2 regions of the Plantibacter lichenum genome follow, and region 2 is predicted to be linked to the other one. Evidence: predicted binding sites of a transcription regulator. Region 2 holds the regulator's gene; the other holds the start of a gene.
The links. Region 2 encodes HspR, which represses chaperone genes until heat shock. Its sites were predicted from a motif close to AAGTTGAGTCNNNNNGACTCAACTT; they were not measured.
Positions count from the first base shown of each region.

Region 1: the regulator HspR is predicted to act here: its motif matches at 5,571-5,595, upstream of ACQ3HB_RS13875 (Hsp20/alpha crystallin family protein).

Region 1 covers NZ_JBOBFT010000009.1:173,240-181,262, reverse strand. Annotated here, with positions in the region: gene pip (prolyl aminopeptidase) at 1-516, shown strand, start outside; gene ACQ3HB_RS13900 (zf-HC2 domain-containing protein) at 744-995, opposite strand; gene ACQ3HB_RS13895 (sigma-70 family RNA polymerase sigma factor) at 992-1,603, opposite strand; gene aroA (3-phosphoshikimate 1-carboxyvinyltransferase) at 1,713-3,065, shown strand; gene rsgA (ribosome small subunit-dependent GTPase A) at 3,069-4,127, shown strand; gene bcp (thioredoxin-dependent thiol peroxidase) at 4,323-4,802, shown strand; gene ACQ3HB_RS13875 (Hsp20/alpha crystallin family protein) at 5,065-5,520, opposite strand; gene ACQ3HB_RS13870 (hypothetical protein) at 5,746-6,177, opposite strand; gene ACQ3HB_RS13865 (WhiB family transcriptional regulator) at 6,367-6,615, shown strand; gene ACQ3HB_RS13860 (sensor histidine kinase) at 6,788-8,023, opposite strand, start outside.
Region 2 covers NZ_JBOBFT010000002.1:350,961-358,983, forward strand. Annotated here, with positions in the region: gene ACQ3HB_RS04970 (hypothetical protein) at 47-685, opposite strand; gene ACQ3HB_RS04975 (hypothetical protein) at 997-2,412, opposite strand; gene ACQ3HB_RS04980 (heat shock protein transcriptional repressor HspR) at 2,612-3,031, opposite strand; gene ACQ3HB_RS04985 (DnaJ C-terminal domain-containing protein) at 3,050-4,057, opposite strand; gene ACQ3HB_RS04990 (nucleotide exchange factor GrpE) at 4,060-4,692, opposite strand; gene dnaK (molecular chaperone DnaK) at 4,695-6,560, opposite strand; gene ACQ3HB_RS05000 (hypothetical protein) at 6,940-7,479, shown strand; gene ACQ3HB_RS05005 (amidase) at 7,591-8,023, opposite strand, start outside.

The DNA of each region.
Region 1 (8,023 bases), on a different contig from region 2:
CCGCGCGAGGTCGAATGGATCACCGAGGAGATGGGACGGGTGTTCCCGCGCGAGTGGGATGCGTTCGCCGCGGCTGCCGGCCCGACCGAGGGCGAGCGAATCATCGATGCCTACGCCCGCCTGCTCGCAGATCCAGACGATGAGGTCCGCTCCGCAGCGGCTGCCGCCTGGTGTGCGTGGGAGGACGTCCACGTGTCGCTCGACCCGAACCACCGGCCGAGCCCCAGGTACCAGGATCCGGACTTCAGGCTCCTCTTCGCGACGCTCGTCACGCACTACTGGCGGCACGGGGCGTTCCTCGGCCCGACCGAGCTCCAAGACGGCGTGGAGCGCATCGCCGCCATCCCCGGCGTGCTGATCCACGGCCGGCTCGACGTCAGCTCACCGCTCGAGACGGCGTGGCGGCTGCATCGGTCATGGCCGGCGAGCGAACTGCACGTCATCGAGCAGGACGGCCACGGCGGTACGACCATGATCGACGTGCTCGCTGCAGCTCTCGCTGCTTTCGCCCGCTGACGTGGTCCGCCCCTCCTCAATCACACGGCACCACTGCGCGAGCGCGGGTCCCTGCGGCGAGCGCGCCCGAACGCGGGTAGCGCTCACGACACAGGGGCGCGGACACGCGAGCGCATCGAGCAGCACCCATCGCCAGACGCGCACGAACGCCGCGAAATCCGACTGAACCGAGCGCCACGATCCGGCGAGCAAGCCGGCGGAACGCAGGCTCGCCCCGAAGAGGTTCGTTACGCGGGCTCGTGCGTCGCCTGAGCGGCGCGAAGGCTCGCGAGCACCTGGTTCTTCAGGTCCTCGGGTGCAGCCTCCTTGCAGGCACGCTGCACGGCCTCGGTCAGCGTTCGAGAGACGAGCGCCTCACTCCGGCAGTCCTCACAGTTCTCGAGGTGCTCACGGATGTCTGATGCTTCGGTGTTGCACACCTCGTGACGGAGGTACTCCTCGAGGTCTTTTTTGGCTTTGTCGCAGCCGCAGTCACTCATTTCTTGCTCCCTTGCTTCCGAACGGCGAACCCGCGTTCTTCCGCATAATCGGCCAACAGGTCACGGAGGAGGCGTCTGCCACGGTGCAGACGGCTCATCACGGTCCCGATGGGTGTTTTCATGATGTCGGCGATCTCCTGGTAGGCGAAGCCCTCGACGTCGGCCAGGTACACAGCAAGACGGAAGTCCTCTGGAATCGCCTGGAGCGCGTTCTTCACATCGCTGTCGGGGAGGTGATCGATGGCTTCGGCCTCGGCGGAACGACTGGACGTGGCGCTGATCGACTCAGCACCGCCCATCTGCCAGTCCTCGAGGTCGTCGATCGTGCCCTGGTACGGCTCACGCTGCTTCTTCCGATACGTGTTGATGTACGTATTCGTGAGGATGCGGTAGAGCCAGGCTTTCAGATTGGTGCCCTGCTCGAATTGTGCGAACGCCGCGAACGCCTTGACGAAGGTCTCCTGGACGAGGTCTTGCGCGTCCGCTGGGTTCTTCGTCATGCGCATGGCAGCGCCGTACAGCTGGTCGATGAACGGCAAAGCCTGCTCTTCGAACAGCGTTCTGGTGTCCGGCTTCGCCGGGCGTGGTTCTGGGTCGACGGAAGTCATCACCTGCCAGTCTACGGGCAGCCCGACCGACGGACTTTCCGCACGTTCCAGCACAGCAGTGGACATCCGCTTCTCCTTCTTCCAGTTGCTCCGACTACTGTTGGAACCAATGTTGACCAATCCGTATTCCGCACCAGATTTCGACGTGTACGGCGATGCCGAGCCCGAGCGCCCCGACGAGGCTTGGCCTGCCCCCGTGGCGGCCGGTCCGATCGATGCCACGGTGTCCCTCCCCGGCTCGAAGTCGCTGACCAACCGCGAGCTCGTCCTGGCCGCTCTGGCTGACGGCCCGTCGCTGCTCCACGCACCGCTGCACTCGATGGACAGCACCAACATGGTCGAGGCGCTGCGCGCGCTCGGCACGACGATCGAGGAGCAGAAGGGCTCCGGTGCATTCGGCGCCGACTGGCTCGTCACTCCGGCTGAAGAACTCACGGGCAGCACGACCGTCGAATGCGGCTTGGCCGGCACGGTCATGCGCTTCGTGCCGCCCGTCGCTGCGCTCGCTCTCGGACCGACCGTGTTCGATGCGGATCCGTCGGCCAGGAACCGCCCCATGGGCACGATGATCACCTCGCTCATGGAGCTCGGCGTCGATCTCAGCGATGACGGTCGCCGCGCCCTCCCCTTCACGGTCCACGGCACGGGTCGGGTCGCCGGCGGCACGCTCACGATCGACGCGTCGTCGTCGAGCCAGTTCGTGTCCGGCCTGCTCCTGTCCGCCGCGCGGTTCGAGGATGGCCTGCACCTCGTCCACAACGGCGAACGCCTGCCGAGCCTCCCCCACATCGAGATGACGATCGCCCGCCTCGCGGCCCGCGGCGTCACGGTCGAGAGCCCCGCGGTCGGCGAATGGGTCGTCGCGCCCGGCCCCATCGCCGCACTCGACGTCACTCTCGAACCGGACCTCTCGAACGCCGCTCCGTTCCTGGCCGCCGCGCTCGTCACGGGTGGCAGCGTCACGCTCACCGGCTGGCCGGCGCACACCACGCAGGTCGGCGCCGACCTCATCGATCTGCTCCCGCAGTTCGGCGCGACAGTCACGCTCGACGGAGACCGCCTGACGGTAAAGGCGGGCGAACGCATCACGGCCGTCGACCTCGACCTGACGACCGGCGGCGAACTCGCCCCGGCGCTCACAGCGCTCGCGGCTCTCGCCGACGGCCCGTCCACCATCACCGGCATCGGCCACATCCGCCATCACGAGACCGATCGCCTCGCAGCCCTCGCGACCGAGATCAACAAGCTCGGCGGTTCGGTCACGGAACTCGAGGACGGCCTCCGCATCGACCCGAAACCGCTCCACGGCGGCGAATGGCACAGCTACCACGATCATCGTATGGCCACCACGGGTGCGATGCTCGGCCTGGTCGTCCCCGGGATCACGATCGAGAACGTCGCGACGACCGCCAAGACGCTGCCGCAGTTCACGTCGCTGTGGCAGACGATGCTCGGGGCCTGATCGATGAGTTGGTGGACCGACGACGATGACGACGACGAGCCGGAGATCGACGAATCCTCGATTCGCACCCGGCCGAACCCGAAGGCGAACCGCCCGCGGACGAAGACGAGGCCGGAGCACAGGGACGCCCTGACGGCACGAGTGCTCGGCGTCGACCGTGGACGGTACACGGTCCTGCTCGACGAGGGCACGGACGACGAGCGTGTGCTCACCTCCACGCGGGCCCGCGAGTTGCGCAAGCAGGCGATCGTCACGGGCGACCGCGTCGACGTCGTCGGCGACACGAGCGGCGCGGAGGGCACGCTGTCGCGCATCGTCCGCATCCAGCCCCGGAAGACGCTCCTGCGGCGCAGTGGCGACGACACCGATGCGATGGAGCGGGTCGTCGTGGCGAACGCCGACCAGATGCTCATCGTGGTCGCCGCCGCGAATCCGGAGCCACGGGCGCGCCTCGTGGACCGGTACCTCGTCGCAGCCTTCGACGCCGGCATCACCCCCATGCTCTGTATCACGAAGACGGACCTGCAGGACCCCGACGAATTCCTCGCGAACTTCGCAGGCCTCGGTCTCCGCGTCTTCCGCAGTCGTGAAGACGCGATGCCTGTGGAGGAGATCTCGGAGGCGCTCGTCGGCCACGACACGGTCTTCGTCGGGCACTCCGGCGTCGGCAAGTCGACGCTCGTGAACGCGGTTGTCCCGACGGCCGATCGCGCGACGGGGCATGTCAACGTCGTGACTGGTCGCGGACGGCACACGTCCTCGTCGACCGTCTCGCTGCGCGTCGTCGCCCCGACCGGCACCGGCTGGGTCATCGACACCCCCGGCGTCCGCTCGTTCGGCCTCGGTCATGTCAACACGGACAACATCCTGAAGTCGTTCACCGACCTGGCGGAGATCGCCGAGGACTGCCCACGCGGGTGCACGCATCTGCCGGACGCCCCCGACTGCGCGATGAACGAGGCTGCGGCCGACGGCCGTCTCGGCGAAGCGGGGCTCGCCCGTCTCGACTCCCTGCAGCGGCTCCTCGCGACGTTCGCCGCGGTCAAGGCCGACAGCTACTGAGTCGACCACGCCGCTGACGACGGCCGCGTCCGTCCCGCTCGCATCGGTCGCTCGGTCAGCTCGCCGCGTTCACAACTCAGGAGACCTGCGGCGTGTCGCACCCATCGCCCGGCGTGTCGGCCACAACACGCCGAAACGCTCCTGAGTTGTGAACGTCCCGGGAGGGCGATGCAGCGCGATCGGTAGGCTGGCAGCATGACCGAACCGATCCGCCTCGCAGCCGGCGACACCGCTCCAGCATTCACTCTGACCGACCAGGACGGCGCCTCCGTCTCGCTCGCGGACTACGCGGGCAAGCAGGTCATCCTGTACTTCTATCCGGCCGCGATGACGCCCGGCTGCACCACGGAAGCGTGCGACTTCCGCGACAACCTGTCGTCGCTCGCATCTTCCGGCTATCAGGTGCTCGGCGTCTCGAAGGACGAGCCGGCCACGCTCAAGGAGTTCCAGGAGGCCGAGGGGCTCAACTTCCCGCTGCTGAGCGATGCCGACCTCGCGGTGCACAACGCGTACGGCGCCTATGGCGAGAAGAACCTCTACGGCAAGCTCGTGACGGGCGTCCTGCGGTCGACGTTCGCGATCGACGGCGATGGGAAGATCACGCTCGCGAAGTACAACGTGAAGGCGACTGGCCACGTCAAGAGCCTGCGGAAGGCGCTCGGCCTCCCCGCCTGAGCTCCCCGCTCGGCCTCCCCGTCGAAGCTCCCGGCTGAGCTCCGTCGGAGCGATCCGCCTGCACATCGCATCGCCGCCCCTCGATCCCGTTCACAACTCAGGAGACGTGCGGCGTGTCGGCCGCGACACGCCGACGTCCGTCCCCGACACGCCGGAACGCTCCTGAGTTGTGAACAGCCCGAGTACGAGGGCGAGGACGAGCGAGGCCCCGACACCTGGTGTCGGGGCCTCATTCAGGCAGCCTCGTCTCGGAGGCGAGGGGCTACGCGGCGGCGTCTGCCGTCTCGGGAGCCGTCTCCGATGCCGGGGCTTCGGCGGGCGAACCCGTCACGACCTCGATCTTGCGCGGCTTGGCACGCTCGGCAACGGGGACGGTGACCGTCAGGACGCCGTTCACGTAGCTCGCGGCGATGTGCTCGGTGTCGATGCCCTGGCCGAGCGTGAACTGGCGCAGGAAGCTGCCTGCGCGTCGCTCGCGGGCGATCCAGGCGACGCCGTCACCGCTCGTGAGAGTGCGCTCGGCACGAATGCTGAGCAGCTGGCCGTCCACGTCGATGTCGACGGAACCCGGATCGATGCCGGGGAGATCAGCGCTGAGGACGTAGACGTCGCTGTCGCGGTACAGATCCATCGGCATCTTGCGCGGGCCCTGAGCGGCGCTCTGGAGGCCGTTGACGATACGTTCGCGGTCACGGGTGGGGTCGAAGGTGAGAGCCATGGTGTTCCTCCTTGGTCGGGAGCGTGTTCGCGGCCCGGCTAGTCGTTTCAAAGTTGAGCCCATTTGACTCAACTATCTAACGGTAACCGGGTTCACCGACGAGACCTTCCCCTGTTCGCGGACAGCGAGCGACACGGAAGGGCAGAGCGAGGACCGAAGCGAGGAGGACCGAAGCGAGGAAGGGCAGAGCGAGGAAGGGCGACCGAACGCGGCGAACCGCGTCCCTCAGTGCAGATCGCGCCGAGTGACGGCGATCACGGGCTTCGTGAAGAGGAGCACGAGCACGACGATCGACGGGATGAGGAGGAGCCAGCCGATGCCGGGCTGCGCGAAGATCCCCTGGAACGCACCGATCGCGACGGCGATCTGGATGAGCTGCCAGGTGACCGCTCCACCGCGGATCCACGTCTGGCGACGAATGAGGCCGACCGCGAGTGCGACGACGAACGCCGTCGCGATCAGCAGGATCACGAAGATCGCGAGCGCGCTCGTGAACGACGACGGCGTGGCCGCCAACAGTTCGAACAGGAACCACGCGGACAGCCCCAGCATGAGGAGCGCCTCAGCGCCCAGGAGGACGGTCAGCGCGCGGACGTACGGGTGTCGGCCCGCCTGGTCGCGCTGCGGTTCGCCGTGGACGTGATGGTCGGTACTCACAGAGTTATCCCAAACTTGACTATTGATTTGCTACTACCAATATGAAACCATGATTGAGGCCGATTTGACGTCCACGAGGAAGTGGACAGATCCCAATCTGGACGATCATCCCCCTCGCGAATCGGCATTCGCTTCCCGACCCATTTGGTCGGTTGAAGAAATCTACCCTGCAATAAAAGGAGTTCCCCTATGGACTGGCGCGACAAAGCTGCTTGCCTCACCGTCGACCCCGAGCTGTTCTTCCCGGTGGGAAACACCGGACCGGCGGTCGATCAGATCGACAAGGCCAAGCAGGTGTGCGCCAATTGCAGCGTGACCGAGGTCTGCCTGCAGTACGCGCTCGAGACCGGTCAGGACTCGGGCGTCTGGGGCGGCCTCAGCGAGGACGAGCGTCGCGCACTCAAGCGTCGCGCAGCTCGAGCTCGCCGCGCTTCCTGACACTCGACTCCGGCGCCGCCTGAACCAGACGCCGTTCGACAACCCCCTGCACCGCGCCACCCGACGAATCGGGTGGTCGGCAGGGGGTTTCGTCTGTCCGGAATCGGGTCCGAACAGGGCGGGCCGATCGGCCGGGCGCGGCCGTGTGCCGACTCGGGCCGAACCGGGCCGCTCAGCCCTTGGCGACCCAGCGCAGCGGCACTTCGATCGTGACCTCGGTACCGCTCCCCATGAGCGTGTGCCAGTCGATCGTGCCGCCCAGCTCACCCTGGATGAGCGTGCGGACGATCTGGGTGCCGAGGCCTGAACCGACCTTCCCCTCCGGCAGCCCGGCGCCGTTGTCTCGCACCTGCACGGAGAGCGTGTCGTCGGTGCGAGCGGCGGTGATGGCGACGTCTCCGTCGCGGCCGTTCAACCCGTGCTCCACGGCGTTCGTGACGAGCTCGGTGAGTGCGAGGGCGAGCGGCGTCGCGTACTCGCTCGGCAGGTTGCCGAAGGTGCCCGTCGAGGTGGGACGAACGGTCGTGTTGTGCGAGCTCGCGACCTCGGCGACGAGCAGCAGCACCCGTTCGAAGACCTCGTCGAAGTCCACGTTCTGGTTGAGCCCTTCGGAGAGCGTGTCGTGGACCACCGCGATGGCGGCGACACGGCGCATCGCCTGGTTGAGCGCGTCGCGCGCCTCCTCGGAGTGCGTCCGGCGTGCCTGGATGCGGAGGAGCGACGCGACGGTCTGCAGGTTGTTCTTCACCCGGTGGTGGATCTCGCGGATCGTCGCGTCCTTGGTGATGAGCTCCTGCTCCTGGTGGCGGAGCTCGCTCACGTCGCGGCAGAGGACGATCGCGCCGATGCGTTCGCCGCGACTGCGCAGCGGGATCGCACGCAGCGAGATGGTGACGCCCTTGTCCTCGATGTCGGTGCGCCAGGGCGCGCGGCCCGTGACGACGAGGGGAAGCGATTCGTCGACCGTGACGGTTCCGGAGAGCAGGTGCGTCGTGACCTCGGCGAGGGACTCCCCCTCGAGCTCCTCCGCGAAGCCGATGCGGTTGAACGCGGACAGGGCATTGGGGCTCGCGAACGTGACGGTTCCGTCCACGTCGAGCCGCATGAGGCCATCACTCGCTCGAGGGGCTCCGCGCCGCGGACCGGTGGGTGCGCCCAGATCCGGGAAGTCGCCCGCCGCGATCATCTCGAAGAGGTCGCTCGCGCAGTCGTTGAAGGTGAGCTCCTGGCGGCTCGGCGTGCGCGCCTCACCCAGGTTGGTGTGGCGGGTGATGACGGCGATGGGGCCGTCCGCGTTGACCTTCTCGGTGGGAGAGAGCCGACGGGCGACGGGAACAGCGCGGACGCGCGTGGGCGTTTCCTCGTACCAGTCCGGTGCGGAGGATTCGATGATCCTGCCGCTCTCGAA
Region 2 (8,023 bases):
GCGGAGACGGCCGACGGAGTGTCAGCGCGGAAGCGTCGCAGCACCCTCACGCCCGGGGACGACGCGAGCGCTTCGTCGCAGGGACGGCGCGCAGTACGGCCGGGAACAGCAACGCCCCGAGACCGGCGGAGATGAGCAGATTGGCGACCGTGGCGATCATCATCCCCTGGCCGAAAGCGCGGATCGTCGCCACCCCGTCGGCATCGGCTGCAACGCCCGCGCTGATCGACGCGAAGACGATGACGACCCCCATGAAGCCGAACAGGAATTGGATGGGCAGCGTCGCCCAGAACCCCCAGTTGGTGACCGCGCCGGGCCGACCCACACCGTGCCGACGCAGGATGCGCACGCTGAGCAGGATCCCGCCGACGAACGCGACGACCCCCACCCCGACATACGCCCAGATCCAGACCGCGAACGGCGTCGCGAGGAACAACAGGACGAACGCGAACGCTCGTGAGAACCCGGCGACGAACTCGGTCTCCCCCGCGCCGAACAGCACCCCGAAGACGATCGGCGCGGTGATGACGATGAGGGACAGCAGTGGGAGGAGCCCGGCCACCACACCGAAGTACATGAGCGGATAGGCGAACGCCCCGGCGAATCGCGCGCCGCGGCGGCGACGTGCCGCTTCGGGGGCGGCGGCATCGGCCTGGCGTTTCGGTGTGACGGGGTTCGCGCTCACGCAGTCAGCCTAGCGAGCGCCGATGCGAGGAGGCCGAGTCCGTCGCCCCACCTTCACCTTGCACGATTCCGGAAAACGTGGGGCTGATGTGACTCGAACGCCCGATTTCGGCCGATTTCGTCACTCCTGTCACACCTTTTCCGGAATTGTGCTCAACCTCGGGTCCGAGCAGGGCAGCGCAGCACGGAGCAGGGCTTGCAGAATTCAGGAATGGTTGCAGAATTCAGGACGATCGATCGGCGCGCCGCCCGGAATCATCCTGAATTGTGCCGATGTTCCTGAATTCTGCAACCGCCGGGTCGGACACCGAGTCAGCTTGAGGGCGGAGGCGGCGGAGCCTGAGCGGTGAAGGGCTGGGTGCCGGGCGCCGCCACCGCACCGGAGGCTGCGTCGCGGGTGCCACCAGCGCCGGGAAGGCCACCAGTACCGGCAGCTCCACCACCGAAAGCACCACCGGCAAGGCCACCAGTACCAGCAGCACCACCGGCAAGGCCACCAGTACCAGCAGCGCCACCGCCAGCAGCACCACCGGCACCACCTCCACCACCAGGGGCCTCAGGATCACGCATCGCGTGCGCCATCCACCACCAACTGAACACACCGATGACGACCCCGAGCGCGAGCGAGACCACGAGCGACACGGAGACGCCCGCGATGACGGGCCCGATCGCCTGGTCGACGTCGGACTGCGGCCGCGCACCGAAGGAGAACAGGTTCGCGAACGGGCTCGTGACGAACGACAACAGGACCCCGCCGGCAACGGCGATGCCCCATCCGGCGAAGGTCACGGCGACGGGTCGTCGGATCCCACCGCGTCGCAGGATCGAGACGCTCAGGACGAAGCCGAGCACCAGCACCACGAGTCCGATGAGCATGATGAGCACGTACAGCAGGATGTAGGGCTCGATCACCGTGCGGTAGATCGTCGCGAACACGGATTTCACCTGGTCCCCGGCACCCGATGCGGCGGCGAGCCCACCGACGAAGGCGCCGAGGGCCAGGACCACAACGACGAAGGTGACCGGCAGGACGACGAGACTGCCGCCGAGCGTGATGAGCCCGTTCCCGATCCCGCCGGCCAGTCGCGCACGCGAGCGCTGACGCGGGGTCAGCGGGGCGCGAGGCTGCTTGACGGGCGCGAGGTATGCGGGATGCTGCGCGAACTGCTGCGGCACCGGCTGCTGGTAGGCCGGCGACTGCGGTGCCTGATGCTGGTACTGCGGCGCCTGCTGGTAGGCGGGCGTCTGCTGGTACGGATTCGCCTGCTGATACGCGGCGCCCTGCTGATACGCGGCCGCCTGGGCGGCACCTGCCGGCTGCTGATACGCAGGAGCCTGCTGGTAGTCGGGGGCCTGCTGATACTGCCCCGGACCGACGTACGGACCGGCCTGAGCCTGCCCCGGAGCACCCTGATACGGCGTCCCCTGATATGGCGCACCCTGCTGATACGCGGCCGCCTGCTCATGGTTCGGGGCGGCCTGGTACTGCGGCGACGCCTCGAACGGTTGCGCGGGCTGGAACGCCTGCGGCGGCTGGTACTGCGGAGGTGCAGGCGCAGGCTGGTAGCCGGACGGCTGGTAGCCGGGCTGCGGAGTTGTTGGTTGCGATGGCGCCTGCGGCGCACCCTGCTCCGGTGCCGGGTGCTGCGCGAACTCAGCGGTCGTCTGCTGGGCGTCGTCCGGTCGTGACTCCGGAGCGGGTGGTTGCGTTTCCGGGGGCTGACTCATGCCAGCATCCTACGCGTCGGCCCTCCGCCATCACAGGATCAGTGCGAGACGCGGCACCGGGGGACCGGAGACGATGCGATGCGGCGCGCGGTGCTCGGCGCGCGGCGCGCGTCAGTCGGTCAGCGGATCGCGATGCCCGCCGCGGACGGCGCGACCGACGGAATGACCGAACGAGTCCCCACGACCCCGGCACCCAGTGTCAGGCCCCTGGCCCCTTGGGCCGCCACACGACGATCTCGGTGCGGCGCCGGGCACGCGTCCCACTCTTCAACGGAACGACGCTACCTTCCATGCCGGCGGCGAACACGCGCCCGCCGGGCGACTTCAGGAGGACATCGGCGAGGGCGTGTTCGAGCTCGCGCACCCGTCCCTGGAGCGAGGCGACCTCGTTCTCCAGGGACAGGATGCGGGAAATGCCCTCGAGGCTCACGCCTTCAGCGCTGAGCCTCGCGACTTCACGCAATTGCGCGATGTCGTGCATCGAGTACCGTCTCGACTTCCCCGCCGTACGGGTGGGCGAGACGAGACCGATGCGGTCGTACTGGCGGAGGGTCTGCGGGTGCATGCCGGCGAGCTCTGCCGCCATCGCGATGGCGAAGATCGGCGAACGCTCGTCCATGCCCTGCATCCCTTCTCGCTAGCCTCGTGCCCGTGCGAGCAGTTCGTCGCGCGGGTTCTCTTTCGGTTCCAACTCGTGGAAGCGTTCGAGTGCTTCCTTGGCGTCCGACCCGAGGTGGGCCGGAACCACGACCTGGACGACGGCGAGCAGATCGCCGGTGCCCTTCGTGGTCGCGACGCCCCGGCCTTTGACGCGCAGCACACGGCCGCTCGGCGTTCCGGGGGCCACACGCAGCTTCACGGGGTCGCCACCGAGGGTGGGGACCTCGATCGTCGCGCCGAGGGTTGCTTCGACGAACGTGACCGGCACCGTCACCCGCAGGTTCAGGCCGTCGCGCTCGAACACGGGATGCTTGCGGACACTCACGGTGACCACGATATCGCCGGCCGGACCGCCGTCCTGACTCGGCTGCCCTTTGCCGCGGAGGCGGATCTTCTGCCCGTCCGAGACGCCCGCGGGGATCTTCACCTTGATGGTGCGACCCTCTGAGGTCTGGAGGGAGATGGTCTCGCCCTTCGTGGCGGTCAGGAAGTCGACCGTCGTGTGCGCTGCGATGTCCCGACCGGGGGTCGGTCCGCCGTAGCCGCGGTACCCGCCACTCGTCTGCCCGAAGCCTCCCTGACCGAACAGCCCGCCGCCGAGGAGATCCTCGAAATTGGGTTGTCCGCCGGAGGACTGCTGGTAGGTGTAGCTCTGACCGCGGCCACCGCCGCCGCCGAACATGTTGCCGAAGACGTCCTCGAACCCGCCGTTGCCGCCGGCCTGGCCGGGGGCGGTGAAGCGAGCTCCACCACCCATGGCGCGGACAGCGTCGTACTCCTTGCGCTGTTCCGGGTCGGAGAGCACCGAGTTGGCCTCGCTGATCTCCTTGAACCGCGCCTCGGAGGCGGCATCACCCGCGTTGGAGTCCGGGTGGTACTGTCTCGCGAGCTTGCGGTACGCCTTCTTCAACTCGGCCTGCGTCACATCCTTCTTGACGCCGAGGACCTTGTAGAAGTCCTTGTCGAACCAGTCCTGACTCGCCATGGCTAGCTCGCCGGGACCGCAACGACCACCTTGGCGGCACGCAGGAGCGTGGAGCCGAGGGTGTAACCGGTCTCGACGACGTCGAGGACCGTTTCGCCTTCGGCGTCCGGCGTCGGCTGCTGGAAGATGGCCTCGTGGATGTTCGGGTCGAACGTCTCACCGATCGTGCCGAATGGCTTCAGTCCGAGGCGTTCCACGGACGTCCGCAGCTTCTGCGCGATCTGGCTGAACGGTGCGTCGCCGTCGAGGTCGCCGTGCTTCTCGGCACGGTCCAGGTCGTCGAGCACCGGCAGCAGGACCTTCGCGACCTCGCCGGTGGTGCGCTCGCGCTCCACCTCGCGGCCCGCTTCGGTGCGCTTGCGGTAGTTCGCGTACTCGGCGGTCACCCGCTGGAGGTCGGCGAGTCGTTCGGCGGCCAGCAGTTCGGCCTCCGTCAGTTCGCCTTCCACCGGGTGCTCCGGAGCAGCGTTCAGGATGTCTTCGACGGTGAGCTCGTCGTCCTGGTCGGCTCCGGGAGCACTGTCCGCGGAACCCGACGGGGCGGATGCCGCAGCATCCGTCCCGTCGGCGCCTGGCTGACGAACCTCACCGTTCTCCGGGTCGATGCCCTCGTGGTTCTGGTTCTCGTCGGTCATGGCTACTTCTTGTCCTTGTCTTCCTCGTCCTCGACGACCTCGGCGTCGACGACGTCCTCGTCAGAGGTCGTGTCGGCTTCGGGGGTCTCGGCTCCGGCTGCTGCCGACTCCGCCGCCTGCGCCTGCGCGTAGATGGCTTCACCGAGCTTCGCCTGCGACTCGTTGAGCTTGTCGAACGTGGTCTTCACCGCGTCCTCGTCGTCTCCGGCGAGTGCGCTCTTGAGTGCGTCGACATCGCCCTGGACCTCGGTCTTGACGTCCTCGGGGAGCTTGTCGTCGTTCTCCTTGATGAGCTTGTCGATGGAGTAGGCGAGCTGTTCGGCGTTGTTCCGGACCTCTGCCTGCTCACGACGCAGCTTGTCGTCGGCCGCGTGCTCTTCGGCTTCGCGGACCATGCGCTCGATGTCTTCCTTGCCGAGCGAGGAACCGCCGGTGATCGTCATCGACTGCTCCTTGCCGGTGCCCTTGTCCTTGGCGGACACGTGCACGATGCCGTTGGCGTCGATGTCGAAGGTGACCTCGACCTGCGGCACGCCGCGCGGAGCCGGAGCGATGCCGGTCAGCTCGAAGGTGCCGAGGTTCTTGTTGTCGCGCGTGAAGTCGCGCTCACCCTGGAAGACCTGGATCGCGACGGACGGCTGGTTGTCGTCCGCGGTGGTGAAGGTCTCGCTGCGCTTCGTCGGGATGGCGGTGTTGCGCTCGATGAGCTTCGTCATGATGCCGCCCTTCGTCTCGATGCCGAGCGACAGCGGGGTGACGTCGATGAGGAGGACGTCCTTGCGCTCGCCCTTCAGCACACCGGCCTGGAGTGCGGCGCCGACGGCGACGACCTCGTCAGGGTTGACGCCCTTGTTGGGCTCCTGTCCGCCGGTGAGCTTCTTGACGAGTTCGGCGACGGCCGGCATACGGGTCGATCCACCGACGAGCACGACGTGTGCAATGTCGGAGACCTTCACGCCTGCTTCGGCGATGACGTCGTTGAACGGCTTGCGAGTGCGCTCGAGGAGGTCGTTGGTGAGCTCTTCGAACTTCGCACGCGTGAGCGTCTCGTCGAGGTTCGCCGGGCCGTTCTCAGTGAGGGAGAGGTACGGCAGCTGGATCGACGTGGACATCGAGGAGCTGAGCTCCTTCTTGGCCTGCTCTGCGGCTTCCTTGAGGCGCTGCTTCGCGATCTTGTCGCCCGAGACGTCCACACCGGTGGCATCCTTGAAGCGCTTGATCAGGTAGTCGACGACGCGCTGGTCCCAGTCGTCTCCACCGAGGCGGTTGTCACCGGAGGTGGAGCGCACCTGGATGGTGGAGAAGTCGTCGTCCTTGCCCACTTCGAGGAGCGAGACGTCGAACGTTCCGCCACCGAGGTCGAAGACGAGGATGAGCTCGTCCTCCTTGCCGCGGTCCAGGCCATAAGCGAGGGCTGCAGCGGTGGGCTCGTTGATGATGCGCAGGACGTTGAGTCCGGCGATCTCGCCGGCTTCCTTCGTGGCCTGACGCTCGGCGTCGTTGAAGTACGCGGGGACCGTGATGACGGCGTCGGTCACGGTGTCGCCCAGGTACTGTTCTGCGTCGCGCTTGAGCTTGCCGAGGATGCGAGCGGACAGCTCCTGCGGCGTGTACTTCTTGCCTTCGACGTCGAACGTCCAGTCGGTGCCCATGTGGCGCTTGACGCTCGCGATGGTGCGGTCGACGTTGGTGACGGCCTGGCGCTTCGCGGTCTCGCCGACGAGCACCTCGCCATCCTTCGTGAATGCGACGACGGAGGGGGTGGTGCGGAAGCCTTCGGCGTTCGCGATGACGGTGGGCTCTCCACCTTCGAGAACGGCGACCACCGAGTTGGTGGTTCCGAGGTCGATGCCTACTGCACGTGCCATGTGTTGGATCTCCTTGGTTCGGTGTTCGTGTGGGTCCTGAGTTCGTCGATCGGCCCGGTGGACCGTTCTCCCGGTGAGGGGTTGTTCGTGGTGCACTCACCCGATGGGAGGGATGGCCTTCCGGCCCGTTCGACGAACTCGGCACGAACTGCGTGTGTCGAGTGTTCTTGCAAGACTTGAGCCTCGCACACTCAATTTTACAGAAGCCGTTTCCGATGTCAAGAAAGTTGAGCCACCTCGACTCAACTCTCACCCTCTTCTCAGCCCCTCAGCCCGCGAGGTGTCACGAATGGCCGGTCCAGAGGGGTCGGACGAGCCGTTTGCGACCCCACGCGGGCTGTACCGTGTGTGCATGGGGAATCGCACACGAATCTTGATCATGTCCGCATGCCTGCTGGGCGCCATCTCTCTCACGGGATGCGGCACCGGAACGCCGGCCCCGTCGAGCAGCGCCACCGTCACACCGACGACGACGCCAACGGCGACCACAGCCCCGACGCCGTCACCGACCGCGACCGACGCCGCCTTCGACGCCACCTGCGACACGATCCTGACCGGTGCCGCCTACGCCAAACTCGCCGAGGATCACCTCGTCGCCAAGCCGTTCACGACCTGGAACGTCGACCTCGGCTTCATGCAGGACGGTGGCGGCCTCGTCTGCAAGTGGGGCAATCAGGGCGACATCATGGCGATCTCGGCGCAGATGCCGATGACGGAGGCGGCGTGGGCCGAGAAGCAGGCGGCACTCGTCACCGAAGGCTTCACGATCACGAACGATCCCGTGGACGGCTTCACGAAACAGCCGGACCTCGGGAACGACGACAGCTACGTCAACGGTGGATTCGCTTGGCGCGACGGCAACCTCTACTTCACGAGCTCGTCGAACTTCATCACCGATTTCCCGGCCTTCGCCTCCTGACGAGGCCCGTCCCACGCCAGCCTCCGCAGCCCGCGAGGTGTCACAAACGGCTCGTCCCGAGGGGGTCGGACGAGCCATCTGCGACACCTCGCGAGCTGTGAGCGGGTCAGGTCAGGGGCGACGGGCCCGACGGAAGCGCATCACGACGACCGCAGCAGCACCGGCCGTGACGAGACCGGCGGCCGCGAGCACGGCGATCGGCACGATGTCGACACCCGTCTCCGGGAGCGTCGGCTTCGCGGGGCTGACGGGACCGGTCGGCACTTCGCCCGTTGCCGTCAGCTCGGGGAACCCGGACGGCGCCACGCGATGGTGCGTCGCCTGCTCGTAGTCGTACGCGAAGGAGAGCATCCGGCCGTCGTCGTATCGCTGCCCGATGAACTTGATGCCGAGCGGCCGACCCGCGGCGTCGATCCCAGACGGGACCGTCACCCCCGGGGCGCCCGCGCGGGACGTCAGTTCGGTCGATCCGTCGAGGCTGAGCGGCGCAGCACTCGCGGTCGACGGCAGTACGAACGCATCGATGCCATTCGCGGTGAAGAAG